DNA from 3 places in the Kribbella sp. NPDC051770 genome. Region 3 is predicted to be linked to each of the others. Evidence: riboswitches for the same ligand, from Rfam matches in the RefSeq annotation. Region 3 holds a riboswitch; each other region holds the start of a gene.
The links. A riboswitch is a leader RNA that binds a small molecule or an ion and turns the genes downstream of it on or off. The one in region 3 is predicted to bind cobalamin.
Positions count from the first base shown of each region.

Region 1: another riboswitch for cobalamin. It lies ahead of AB0M01_RS11405 (ABC transporter substrate-binding protein); the one in region 3 lies ahead of AB0M01_RS33125 (ribonucleoside-diphosphate reductase subunit alpha).
Region 2: another riboswitch for cobalamin. It lies ahead of metE (5-methyltetrahydropteroyltriglutamate--homocysteine S-methyltransferase); the one in region 3 lies ahead of AB0M01_RS33125 (ribonucleoside-diphosphate reductase subunit alpha).

Region 1 is NZ_JBFAYT010000002.1:994,479-998,675, reverse strand. It holds gene AB0M01_RS11415 (trypsin-like serine protease) at 1-299, opposite strand, end outside; gene AB0M01_RS11410 (hypothetical protein) at 468-1,448, shown strand; cobalamin riboswitch at 1,486-1,675, shown strand; gene AB0M01_RS11405 (ABC transporter substrate-binding protein) at 1,699-2,727, shown strand; gene AB0M01_RS11400 (iron chelate uptake ABC transporter family permease subunit) at 2,724-3,731, shown strand; gene AB0M01_RS11395 (iron chelate uptake ABC transporter family permease subunit) at 3,728-4,197, shown strand, end outside.
Region 2 is NZ_JBFAYT010000008.1:103,566-107,762, forward strand. It holds gene metE (5-methyltetrahydropteroyltriglutamate--homocysteine S-methyltransferase) at 1-2,129, opposite strand, end outside; cobalamin riboswitch at 2,247-2,462, opposite strand; gene AB0M01_RS25570 (potassium transporter Kup) at 2,550-4,197, shown strand, end outside.
Region 3 is NZ_JBFAYT010000013.1:105,230-109,426, forward strand. It holds gene AB0M01_RS33115 (class I SAM-dependent methyltransferase) at 1-431, opposite strand, end outside; gene AB0M01_RS33120 (DinB family protein) at 751-1,332, shown strand; cobalamin riboswitch at 1,391-1,548, shown strand; gene AB0M01_RS33125 (ribonucleoside-diphosphate reductase subunit alpha) at 1,679-4,197, shown strand, end outside.

The sequences.
Region 1 (4,197 bases), on a different contig from region 3:
CCGGCCGCGGCCGTGAGGTTCGGACGCCCGACGGTCGCCGTCGTCGGACTGGCCGGACGGCCCGGTTTGACCACGCCCCCGGCGTCGGCGAAGCAGCTCGCGGCCGTCACCACCCACTGCCGGTCGACCAGCGCGCCCGTACAGGCCCGCGGGTGGTCGCCCCCGATGTCGATCTTGACCAGGAACCCGACCCAGCTCGGGTTCACCGGGCCACCACCTGAGATCGCCTGCGCCGGAACCACCGACGCCGCGGCGCCGATCACCCCCACCAGCAACGCGACCAGAACTCTCCGCACCATGCGTCCCCTCCGACGATCGTTCGCACCCCTGATTTGCGGACGAGTATGGGACGGCCGCCCGACCGGCCAGAAGGAGTTTCGGCCGGTGCCGAATGCCCGGCGGCGACGTCGATCTCGCCCTGATCGAAAGGGTGTCGCCGGGTGGGCTCGGCTAGAGTCGGGGTCACCATGCGTACCCGCCCAGTGACTTCGATCGCCGCCGTTGCCGGTCTGTTGGTGCTGACTGCTTGCGGTGGTGGGTCCAACGAGACGGCGCCGGACGTGCCGCCGCTGGTTTCGGTGAGTACGACGCCGACCGAGACGCCTTCGGAGACTCCCTCGGAGACGCCGGGCGTGCCGCCGACGGCGAAGGTCGCGGACACGTTGTGCGTGCGGATGGACCAGGCGCTGGTTCAGGCCACGCTGGCGGTACCGGTGGTGACGATCGAGCCGAAGGCGGTGCCGGCGGAGATCGGGCTGCCGAGCTACGACATCTGTCAGCTCGCGTTGAGTGCTGCCCCGAGCGGCCCGGCGCTGCGGCTGGGCGTGTCGGTGCTGACGGCGACGAAGTCGGACCTGGCCGCGGCGCAGGCGGCGTACGCGGCGACCAAGGGCGAGCCGGCGCGGCCGATCGCGGTCGGGCAGGGCGGGTTCGGGACGAGCAAGCTCGCGGTGTTCCTGCTCGGGAACCGGTTGTTCAAGGTCGAGGGACCGGCGGCGACGCCGACCAAGTACGTCGTACTGGCGCAGGAGGCCGCGCGGCAGGCGGCCGGGCTGCCGGAGACCGCGCTGCTGATCGCCCGCGAGGAGTGCGAGCGGGGGACGAAGGCGGCCGAGAAGGTGCTGGGGGCCACCGCGATGGCGCGCCGGGACAGCACGACGGCGGCGGGCGACATCGTCTGCGGCTGGATCAACCCGAGCGCCGCCGTCTACGCGACCGCCCGCCGGGTCCCGGACGCGGTGGCTGCGATGGCGTCGGTGCGCAAGGCACCGACCTCGCAGTCGGTGCCGCTCGGCGACGAGGGGTACGTCGACACCGCGACCGGGCGGGGCACGATCCGGGTCGGCACGGACAAGATCGCCGACCTGGTGCCGGTCCCCGGGAACAAGGTGAAGACCGACGACATGGTGGCCTTCGCGCTGGCGATCTCGCCGCTCTACACGCGCTGACGGTGGACCTGGAGCTGCGACCCGGTCGCAGCGTGGGTTACCGTGTGGCCGTCGTGGTGTTCGGGAAGCCGGTGCGGTACCGGCGCGGCCCTCGCCACTGTGATCGGGATTGTCCGTCGCGCGTTCACCTGGTGTGAGACCACTGGCCCGGAGGGGCTGGGAAGGTCAGCGCGGCGGATGCGGTCGTCCCGTCAGCCAGGAGACCGGCCACGACGCGTCCCGTCCACGAGGTGTTGGAGGAACGGTCGCCATGGCCGTCGTACCCAAGGCAGTGCTTGCTGCCGTTTTCCTGTCCCTGGTCGCCGGCTGCGGAAGCGCCGGCGCGAGCGAAGGTCCGAGCGCGAGCGCGACGACCGTCAAGAACTGCGGGCTCGACGTCACCGTCGACGGCCCGCCGCAGCGGATCTTCGCGGCGTACCAGCCGGCCATCGAGCTGGCGCACGCGCTGGGCGTCTCCGACCGGCTGGTCGGGACCGCGTTCCTGGACTCCGAACCGCTGCCCGAGTACGCCGCGGCACAGAAGGATCGCAAGTACTACAAGAACATGCCGAGCCGCGAGGAGCTGCTCAGCCTGAACCCGGACTTCGTGCTGTCCGGCTTCAACGACATCTTCAACGCCGCCGGGAGCGACGGCAGCTTCGGCAGCCGTAAGTCGCTGTCCGACCTCGGCGTCCAGACCTGGATCTTCAGCCCGCTCTGCCCGACCGCCGACGGCAAGGGCGACGAGGCGATCGACCCGTCGACGGTCTCGATGACCAACGTGTACGCCGATCTGCACGACCTGGGCAAGCTGTTCGGCGCGAGCGACAAGGCCGAGCAGGTGATCGCCGACCAGCAGAGGCGGATCGCCGCGGTCGAGAGCGCGGTGAAGGACGCCGACCGGCCTACGGTCGCGATCGTGCGGCCCGGGCTCGAAGGCGGCGGGATGACGGTCTCCGGCGGGCCGGACTTCGGCACGGTGCTGATCAAGCAGGCCGGTGGGGTGAACGCGTTCGCCAGGCTGACCGCGAAGCGGAACGTGAAGATCAGCGTCGAGGAGTTCATCAAGGCCGACCCGGACTACGTGCTGATCAGCGCCTGCTGCGACGCGACGCTGACCGAGGCGCAGGGGCAGCCGGATGTCGACAAGCTGATGAAGAATCCCGCGTTCGCGAATCTGAAGGCGGTGAAGAACAAGCGGGTGATCCCGTGGCTGTTCGCGCATCATTCCGCTGGGGTGCGTGGGGCGAACTCGACGGAGCTGATCGCGAAGATCATCCATCCTGACCTGGTGAAGTGATCCTCCGTGGTGGGTTGACGAAGGCCGGTGGGCTCGCCATCGCCTTCGTCGTACTGCTGGGTGCTGTTCTGCTCTCTCTGCTCGCCGGCACCCAGTGGTTCGGGCCGCGGGACGTCTATCTCGCGGCCGCCGACTTCACCGGCTCGGACACCGATCGGGTCATCCGGTACCTCCGGCTGCCCCGTACGGCGACCGGCCTGATGGCGGGAGCGGCACTCGGGATGGCCGGCGCCCTGATGCAGGGCGTCACGCGCAACGCGCTCGCCGACCCCGGGATCCTCGGCGTGAACGCAGGCGCCGCGGTCGCGGTCGTCGGGGCGATCGGGGTCTTCGGCGTGACGAGCCTGACCGGGTACGTGTGGTTCGCGATGGGCGGCGCGCTGGTGGCGACCGTCGTGGTCTACGTCGTCGGCACGCTCGGTCGCGGTGGGGCGACGCCGGTCAAGCTCGCGCTGGCCGGTGCCGCGTTGTCCGCGATGCTCGGGTCCGTCACCTCGGCGGCAACGCTGCTCGATCTCTCGACGCTGAACGAGTTCCGCTTCTGGGTGGTCGGTTCGCTCACGATGGCGACCGGCCCGATCGTCGGGCAGGCGCTGCCATTCATTGCCGTCGGCATCGTTCTGTCGCTGGTGCTGGGGCGGTCGCTCAACCAGCTCGCGCTGGGGGAGGAGCTGGCGACGACGCTCGGCACGCGGGTCGCTGTGGTGCGCATCCTCGCCGGTCTGGCGATCATGCTCCTGGCCGGTACGGCGACCGCGATGGCCGGCCCGATCGGGTTCGTCGGGCTCGCCGTACCGCACGTCGCGCGAGCTCTCGTCGGCGCGGACTACCGCTGGATCCTGCCGTACTCGCTCGTCCTCGCCCCGACGCTGCTGCTGCTCGCCGACGTGCTCGGCCGCTTGGTCGTCCGCCCCGACGAACTCCAGGTCGGCATCATCACCGCCCTGGTCGGAGCGCCGCTCTTCATCGCCCTCGTACGCCGCCAACGCCTGGCGGAGCTGTGAAGCGCACGGCGGCGTACCGGGTGGGGCCGGTCTCCGGCCGGATCGACCTCGGCAGCGTGCTCGTCACCATCGCCGGGCTGCTCACTGCCGTTGCCGTCGGCGCCTACTCGCTGACGATCGGCGACTACGAGATCCCGCTCGCCCAGGTCCTCAACACCCTGGCCGGCAACGGTTCCCTGATCCTCACCGACATCGTCGTCGACAACCGCCTCCCGCGCGTCCTGGTCGGTCTCGGCGTCGGGTTCGCGTTCGCCGTGTCCGGCGCGATCTTCCAGCGCCTGGCCCGCAACCCGCTGGTCAGCCCCGACCTGATCGGGATCAACGCCGGAGCCGCCCTCGCGGCCGTCGTGGTGATCACGATCATCGGCGCGAGCCCGTTCTGGCTGCCGGCCGGCGCCCTCGGCGGGTCGTTGCTGACGGCAATCACCATCTACCTGTTCGCCTTCAAGCGCGGCGTCGCCGGCTA
Region 2 (4,197 bases), on a different contig from region 3:
ACCCGCGGCGAGTGGATGTCGTACACGCCCGGACCGACCCCGCGCGGGTAGCCGGCGTCGCCGAGCTCGTGCGCGACCTGCATGTGCGAGCGGGCCGCCTCCAGGCTGGCGACGTCGGCTTCCATCTCGTCCAGCGCGTTCAGGATGTCGCCGAACTCCACGTAACACATGTGCGTGTGGATCTGCGTGTCCGCCCGTACGCCGCTCGTCGTCAGCCGGAACGCCTCCGTGCCCCATGCCAGGTACGCCGCCCGGTCGGCCTGCCGCAGCGGCAGCGTCTCGCGCAGCGCCGGCTCGTCGACCTGGATCACCGCGGCACCGGCCGCCTCCAAGTCGTTGACCTCGTCCCGCAGCGCCAGCGCGACCTGCCGTGCGGTCTCGCTGCGCGGCTGGTCGTCGCGGACGAACGACCAGGCGAGCATCGTCACCGGTCCGGTGAGCATGCCCTTGACCGGCCGCTCGGTCTGCAGCTGCGCGTACGCCCACCAGCGGACCGTCATCGGCTCGGGCCGGGAGATGTCGCCGACGAGCACCGGCGGCCGCACGTACCGGGTGCCGTAGGACTGGACCCAGCCGTGCTGTGTGGCCAGGTACCCGTCGAGCTGCTCGGCGAAGTACTGGACCATGTCGTTGCGCTCGGGCTCGCCGTGCACGAGCACGTCCAGGCCGGCCTTCTCCTGGAACGCGAGCACCTCCTGGATCTCGGCGCTGATCCGCTCGTCGTACTGGGTCGCGTCGATCCGCCCGGCCCGCAGGTCGGCGCGGGCCGTCCGCAGCTCGGTGGTCTGCGGGAACGACCCGACGGTCGTGGTCGGCAGCAGCGGCAGCCCGAGTCGGGCCTGCTGGGCGGCGCTGCGTTCGGCGTACGGCGTCGCCCGCTTGCTGTCGGCCGCGGTGATCCCGGCGACCCGCGCGCGGACGGACGGGTTGTTGGTCAGCGCGGACGCACGCCGCGACTCGAGCGCGGCCTGGTTCGCCGCGAGCTGGTCGGCGATCGCCTCGGCGCCCTCGCTGTAGCCGAGCGTCAGCGTGGCGATCTCTGCGGACTTCTGGCGCGCGAAGGCCAGCCAGCTCGCGACTTCCGGCGCGATCCCGTCCTCGGCGCTCACGTCGTACGGGACGTGCAGGAGCGAGCAGGACGCGCCGACGTCGACCTGACCGGCCAGCGTGCGCAGCCGGTTCAGGGTGGCCAGCGACTTGGTCAGGTCGTTGATCCAGATGTTGCGGCCGTTGACGACGCCCGCGACGAGCCGCTTCGAGCGCACCTCGGAGGCGGCGACCAGGTCGTCGAGGTTGCCCTCGGCGGGACCGGTGAAGTCGATCGCGAGCCCCTCGACCGGCGACTTGGCCAGCACCGGCAGCGCCTTGCCGAGCCGGTCGAAGTACGACGCGACGAGCAGCCGCGGCCGGTCGGTCAGCTCACCCAGTACGGCGTACGCACGCGCGGTCAGGTCGAGCTCGTCGGCCGAGCGGTCCTGGACCAGCGCCGGCTCGTCCAGCTGCACCCAGCCCGCGCCGGCCGCGCGGAGGTCGGCGAGCACCTCGGCGTACACGGGGAGGAGCTTGTCGAGCAGCGACAACGGCTCGAAGTGCTCGTCGACGCCCGGCGCCGGCTTGGCGAGCAGCAGGTAGGTGATCGGGCCGACGAGGACCGGGCGGGCGGTCAGGCCGAGCGCGATCGCCTCACGCAGCTCGCCGACCTGCTTGCTGGTGTCGGCGGCGAACGTGGTGTCCGGGCCGAGCTCGGGGACCAGGTAGTGGTAGTTGGTGTCGAACCACTTCGTCATCTCCAGCGGCGCGACCTCCTGGGTACCGCGGGCCATCGCGAAGTAGCCGTCCAGCGGGTCCGCCGCGACGGCCGCGCGGTGCCGCTCGGGGATCGCGCCGAGCAGGACCGACGTGTCCAGCACATGGTCGTAGTACGAGAAGTCGCCGGTCGGGACCTCGTCGATGCCGTCGGCAGCGAGCTGCTGCCAGTTGGCCTTGCGCAGGTCGGCGGCGGTCTGGCGGAGGGCGCCGGCGCTGACCGTGCCCTTCCAGTAGCCCTCGATCGCCTTCTTCAGCTCCCGGTTCGGGCCTTGACGCGGGTAGCCGGACACGGTGGACCGTGCTGCGGACTGGGTGTTCAAGTGTCTCTCCTTGGCGAGGCAGTCTCGAAGACCCCGGACCCGGGAGAACGACGGGCAGGCGCGACGGATCGCGCACGGCCGACCTTCCCACGAGGTCACGCGGTCACCGCCGGACGACGACGTCCGGCGGGCAGGGGCAGGTCTTCGGACTCGCGGGCACGCCTGGTCCCAGGCACCTACTGGCCGTCGCTTCCCAGACCGGTCCTCCGGTCCAGTGCTGATGACGGCGGTCGTTCCCACTCACCGCTGCGGGGCAGTCCCGGATTTCCACCGGGTTCCCTCTTACGACGACCCGACTGGCGACCGGGCCGAACCACTGCGGTTCCACTTTCTCACAGAACTCTCACAGCCTGGGGAGAGTGTGACCGGTCAGCCAGCCGGCTCGGGGTGGTTCAATGCGCGCGTGAACAGGCTGACGCGATGAGCGCCGACCACGCGGACGGCCGCGTGCAGTCCCGGACCCTGCTGACCATCGGCGCGCTCGGTGTCGTCTTCGGCGACATCGGGACCAGTCCGATCTACACGATCCAGACCGTGTTCAACCCCGGTGACCCGCACCCGGTCCCGGTCTCGGCCGACAGCGTGTTCGGGATCGTGTCGCTGATCTTCTGGGCGGTCACGATCATCGTGACGATCAAGTACGTGCTGCTCGTGCTGCGCGCCGACAACCACGGCGAGGGCGGCATCCTGGCTCTGATCACGCTGATCCGCAGCCACGGGACCAACGGCACCCGGCGGACCAAGGTGATCCTGGCCGGTCTCGGCATCTTCGGCGCGTCGCTGTTCTTCGGCGACTCGATGATCACGCCGGCCATCTCGGTGCTGTCCGCGGTCGAGGGCCTGAAGGTCGTCGAGCCCGGTCTCGACTCGTACGTCGTACCGATCACCGCGACGATCATCGTCGTGCTGTTCACGCTGCAGCGCCTCGGCACCGGCCGGATCGGCCGCTCGTTCGGCGTCGTGATGGTGCTCTGGTTCGTCACCATCGGCGCGGCCGGGATCGGTGGCATCACTCGGCACCCGCAGATCCTGGAGGCGCTGTCGCCGACGTACGCGTTGGGCTTCCTGACCAACCACTTCGGGCACGCGTTCTTCGCGCTGGCCGCGGTCGTGCTCGCGATCACCGGCGCCGAGGCCCTGTACGCCGACCTCGGGCACTTCGGCCGCGCGCCGATCACCCGGGCCTGGCTGATCCTGGTCTTCCCGGCCTGCATCCTGAGCTACCTCGGCCAGGGCGCCCTGGTGCTGAAGGACCAGTCGTCGGTGAGCAGCCCGTTCTTCCTGCTGGTGCCGGACTGGGGACGGATCCCGCTGGTCCTGCTCGCCACCGCCGCGACCGTGATCGCCTCCCAGGCCGTGATCACCGGCGCGTTCTCGGTCGCCCGCCAGGCGGTCCAGCTCGGGTACCTGCCGCGGCTGCGGATCCTGCACACGTCCAGCAAGACGATCGGCCAGATCTACGTGCCGTGGATCAACTGGGCGCTGATGATCTCGGTGCTGACGCTGGTCTTCGCGTTCCAGACCTCGGCCGCGCTGGCGTTCGCGTTCGGCATGGCGGTCACCGCGACCGTGACGATCAACACCGTGCTGTTCTTCTACATCGTCCGCAAGCAGTGGGGTAAGCCGATGTGGGTGGTGATCGGCGGCGGCGCGGTCTTCCTGTCGATCGAGCTGCTGTTCCTCGCGGCGAACCTGACCAAGCTCGTGCACGGCGCCTGGCTGCCGCTGCTGATCGGCATCACGGTCTTCACGGTGCTCACCACCTGGCAGCGCGGGCGTGCGTTGGTCACCGCCCGCCGCGAACGCCAGGAAGGGTCACTGACGACCTTCGTCAACGAGCTGCACGACGCGCGGCCGCCGCTGCGGCGAGTGCCCGGTACGGCGGTCTTCCCGAACCGCGGCAAGGACACCGTGCCGCTGGCGATGCGCGCGAACGTCGAGCACAACCACATCCTGCACGAGAACGTGGTGATCCTGTCGATCGAGACCGAGCCGGTCCCGTCGGTGCCGGACGACGAACGGATCACGATCGACGACCTCGGCTTCGACGACGACCGGATCGTGCACG
Region 3 (4,197 bases):
CCGCCGAAGGCCTCCTCCGCGTCGTACACGTTGGACTGCACGTACTCGATGCCGACGCCGGCCTCGCGCGCGAGCCGCCGGGCCGCGTCGAGCGACCGCCCGGACAGGTCGAGCCCGAACGTCTTCGCGCCCCGGCGGGCGAACGCGATCGTCTCGGTCCCCAGGTGACACTGCAGGTGCACGACGTCGCGGCCGTTGAGCTCGCCCAGGTCGGCCCACTCATAGTCGGCGAACCAGAAGTCGGCCGGGCGCTCGTAGAACGCGCTCGCCGCGTGCAGTGGTGCTCGCGCGTCCCAGTCGGCCTCGTTGGCCGCCACCTGCGCCAGCTCGTCCGCGTTCAGCCCCACGGGCTTCTCCTTCTGTCGCCTGACCCGGTCGTCGTTCTCCCAGTCTCTCCAGGCCCAGGTCCAGACGTCCCCACTGAGGCTCACCTTCGCCGTCCTGACGTCACGAGCTGCCCCCTCGGCACCTTGTCCGCGCAGCGGCCGCGCCCCCGGACCGTCCCGAGAGCGTTCCCCCAGCCCTGCTCACCCAGCGTGACTCTACTCCTGTCGGACACGCTGAGTAGTCACGAACCGGTCTCACTCCGCACCATCTCCCCGAACACTTTGCAATAGCAGTCGACGACCATCAGCGCCAGCACCGACACGCTGTGCTGATTGACTTCGTGACCTCTCCTCGACCACAATTCGAACACATGTTCGAAGCAAGGACAAACCGCGGGGACTTCGGGGAGCGTGAGGATCTGTGATGCCGGAACCGTTCGACTGGGACATCCTGGAACGACCGTCGGCGATGGCGATGGTGCGCGGCCAGCTCGGTTTCAGCTGGATGGTGCTGGCCGCGCGACTGGCGGCACTGACCGACGACGAGTACTTCTGGCGACCGAGCGCGGAGGCCCTCACCGTCGTCCGCCGCCGGTACGCCGGCCGCTACCGCGCGCTCGGCTCCGGCGAGTGGGTCGCCCAGTGGCCGAACGAGCCGAACCACCGCGGCCCGCGCACGATCGCCTGGCTGATCGCGCACCTGACCGAGACCTTCTTCGAGCGCTGGGAGTGGACCTTCGGCGAGAAGCTCCAGGGCCGCACCGACATCACCCTGCACGGCAACGCCCGGGACGCGGTCGCCTGGCTGACCCACTGGGTGAACGCCTGGCAGGAGTCGATCGCCGGTCTGGAGGAGGACCAGGTGATGACGGTCGGCCTCAGCCAGGCCTCCGAGCTGGATGCCTCAGAGCCCTTCGGTCACGTCGTACTGCGGCTCAACCGCGAGCTGATTCACCACGGCTCGGAGATCATGACGCTTCAGGACCTGCATGCACTGGCCGCCTGAAACCACTAGATGTGCGCCACCCGGCGCGTCGAAGCACAACATGTCGGGGTCTACCGCTAGTGTTCTGCGTGCTGGTGGTTCTGCCCGGGCGACGCGACGTTGCGCGGCCGGGCGGAGGCAACAGGGGAATCCGGTGCGAGTCCGGAGCTGCCCCGCAACGGTGAGCGGACAGGTCGTCCGCGAGTCCGAGTACCTGCCACCGGTACGCGTACCGCCGGTACGCGTCGGTCCGAGACCTCGTGGGTGGGTCGGTGGGCGTGCAGGCAGTCGTACTCGCCGTACTGCCGCTCGTCACGCGCTCTCCCGCAGGTCGTGGTCCTTCGGAACTCGCGTGGAGAGAGCGCCTGTGACCATCGTTTCGTCTTCGTCGCCGACCGCGGCGGGCCTCGCGCCCGGTGCTGCGGCGTCCCAGCTGACCGTCGTCCGCCGCGACGGCACCAGCACCACCTTCGACCCGACCAAGATCGCGGTCGCGATGAGCAAGGCCTTCCTGGCCGTCGAGGGCGCCGAGGCCGGCGCCAGCCACCGCGTCCGCGACCTCGTCACCGACCTGACCGACCGCGTCGTCACCGCGCTCACCACGCGCGGCGACGTCCGCCGCAGCGTCCAGGTCGAGGACATCCAGGACCAGGTCGAGCTCGCCCTGATGCGCGCCGGCGAGCACCAGGTCGCCCGCGCCTACGTGCTGTACCGCGAGGAGCGCACCAAAGCGCGCACGCCTGCCGACGCGGCCGGTGCCGCCGAGACCCCGGTCATCACTGTCCGTGGCATCGACGGTGACACTGCGCCACTGGACGTCGCCCGCCTCCGGCTGGTGATCGCCGAGGCGGCCGCCGGGCTGGACGCGGTCGACCCCGAGCAGATCCTGAACGAGACGCTCGGCTCCTGCTACGACGGCATCGCCCAGCACGAGGTCGAGCTGGCCCTGGTGATGGCCGCCCGGTCGTACGTCGAGACCGAGCCGCAGTACAGCCAGGCCGCGGCCCGGCTGCTGCTCGACCAGATCCGCCGCGAGACGCTCGGCCGCGTGCACGGCGAGCCCCGGCAGGCCAGCCAGGCCGACATGAGCACGGCGTACGCCGAGTACTTCCCGCGCTACATCGCGACCGGGATCGACGCCGGGCTGCTCGACCCCGAGCTGGCCACGTTCGACCTGGAGCGGCTGGCCGCGGCGATCCGGCCCGAGCGCGACCTGGACTTCGCGTTCCTCGGCCTGCAGACCCTCTACGACCGGTACCTGCTGCACATCGACAAGGTCCGCTTCGAGCTGCCGCAGGCGTTCTACCTGCGGGTCGCGATGGGTATGGCACTCAAGGAGGACGACCGGGAGGCCCGGGCGCTGCAGTTCTACGAGCTGCTCAGCTCGTTCCGCTTCATGTCCTCGACGCCGACCCTGTTCAACTCCGGCACCACCCGGCCGCAGCTGTCGTCCTGCTTCCTGACCACGGTCGACGACGACCTGTCCGGCATCTTCGCCGGCATCCGCAACAACGCGCTGCTCGCGAAGTACTCCGGCGGCCTGGGCAACGACTGGACCCCGGTCCGCGGCATCGGCGCCAAGATCCGCGGCACCAACGGCGAGTCCCAGGGCGTCGTCCCGTTCCTGAAGATCGCCAACGACACGGCGGTCGCGGTCAACCAGGGCGGTAAGCGCAAGGGTGCGGTCTGCGCGTACCTCGAGACCTGGCACATGGACATCGAGGAGTTCCTCGACCTGCGCAAGAACACCGGTGACGAGCGCCGCCGTACCCACGACATGAACACCGCGAACTGGGTACCCGACCTGTTCCTGCAGCGGGTCGAGGCCGGCGGCGACTGGACGCTGTTCTCGCCCGACGAGGTGCCGGACCTGCACGACCTGTACGGCGCGGCCTTCGCCACGGCGTACGAGGCCTACGAGGCCGCCGCCGATCGCGGCGAGATCCGGGTCTTCCGCCGGGTCAAGGCCGTCGACCTGTGGCGCCGGATGCTGACCGTGCTGTTCGAGACCGGGCACCCGTGGATCACCTTCAAGGACGCCTGCAACCTGCGCTCCCCGCAGCAGCACGACGGCGTCGTGCACTCGTCGAACCTGTGCACCGAGATCACCCTGAACACGACCGTCGACGAGACCGCCGTCTGCAACCTCGGCTCGGTCAACCTGGTCGCCCACCTGACCGACACCGGTCTGGACGCCGAACTGCTCCGCGACACGGTGAAGACCGCGGTCCGGATGCTCGACAACGTGATCGACGTCAACTTCTACACGACGCCGGAGTCCGAGCGCGCGAACCAGCGGCACCGCCCGGTCGGACTCGGCCTGATGGGCTTCGCCGACGCGCTGTTCGCGCTCCGCATCCCGTACTCCTCGGACGCCGCGGTCGAGTTCGCCGACGTCTCGATGGAGGCGATCAGCTACCACGCGATCGAGGCGTCGACAGATCTGGCCGCCGAGCGCGGGACGTACCAGACGTACGCCGGTTCGCTGTGGAGCCAGGGTGTGCTGCCGATCGACTCGCTCGAGCTGCTGCGCTCGGCCCGGCAGGGCGACCTGCAGGTCGACACCGGGCGGACGCTCGACTGGGAGGCGCTGCGCGCGAAGGTGCTGAAGGACGGCATGCGCAACTCCAACGTGCTGGCGATCGCGCCGACCGCGACGATCTCCAACATCTGTGGGGTCAGCCAGTCGATCGAGCCGACGTACAGCAACCTGTTCGTGAAGTCGAACATGTCCGGTGAGTTCACCGTCGCCAACCCGTACCTGGTCGCCGACCTGAAGGCGCGCGGGCTGTGGGACCAGGTGATGGTCTCCGACCTCAAGTACCACGACGGCGTACTGGCGCAGATCGAGCGGATCCCCGCGGACCTGCGCGAGCTGTACGCGAC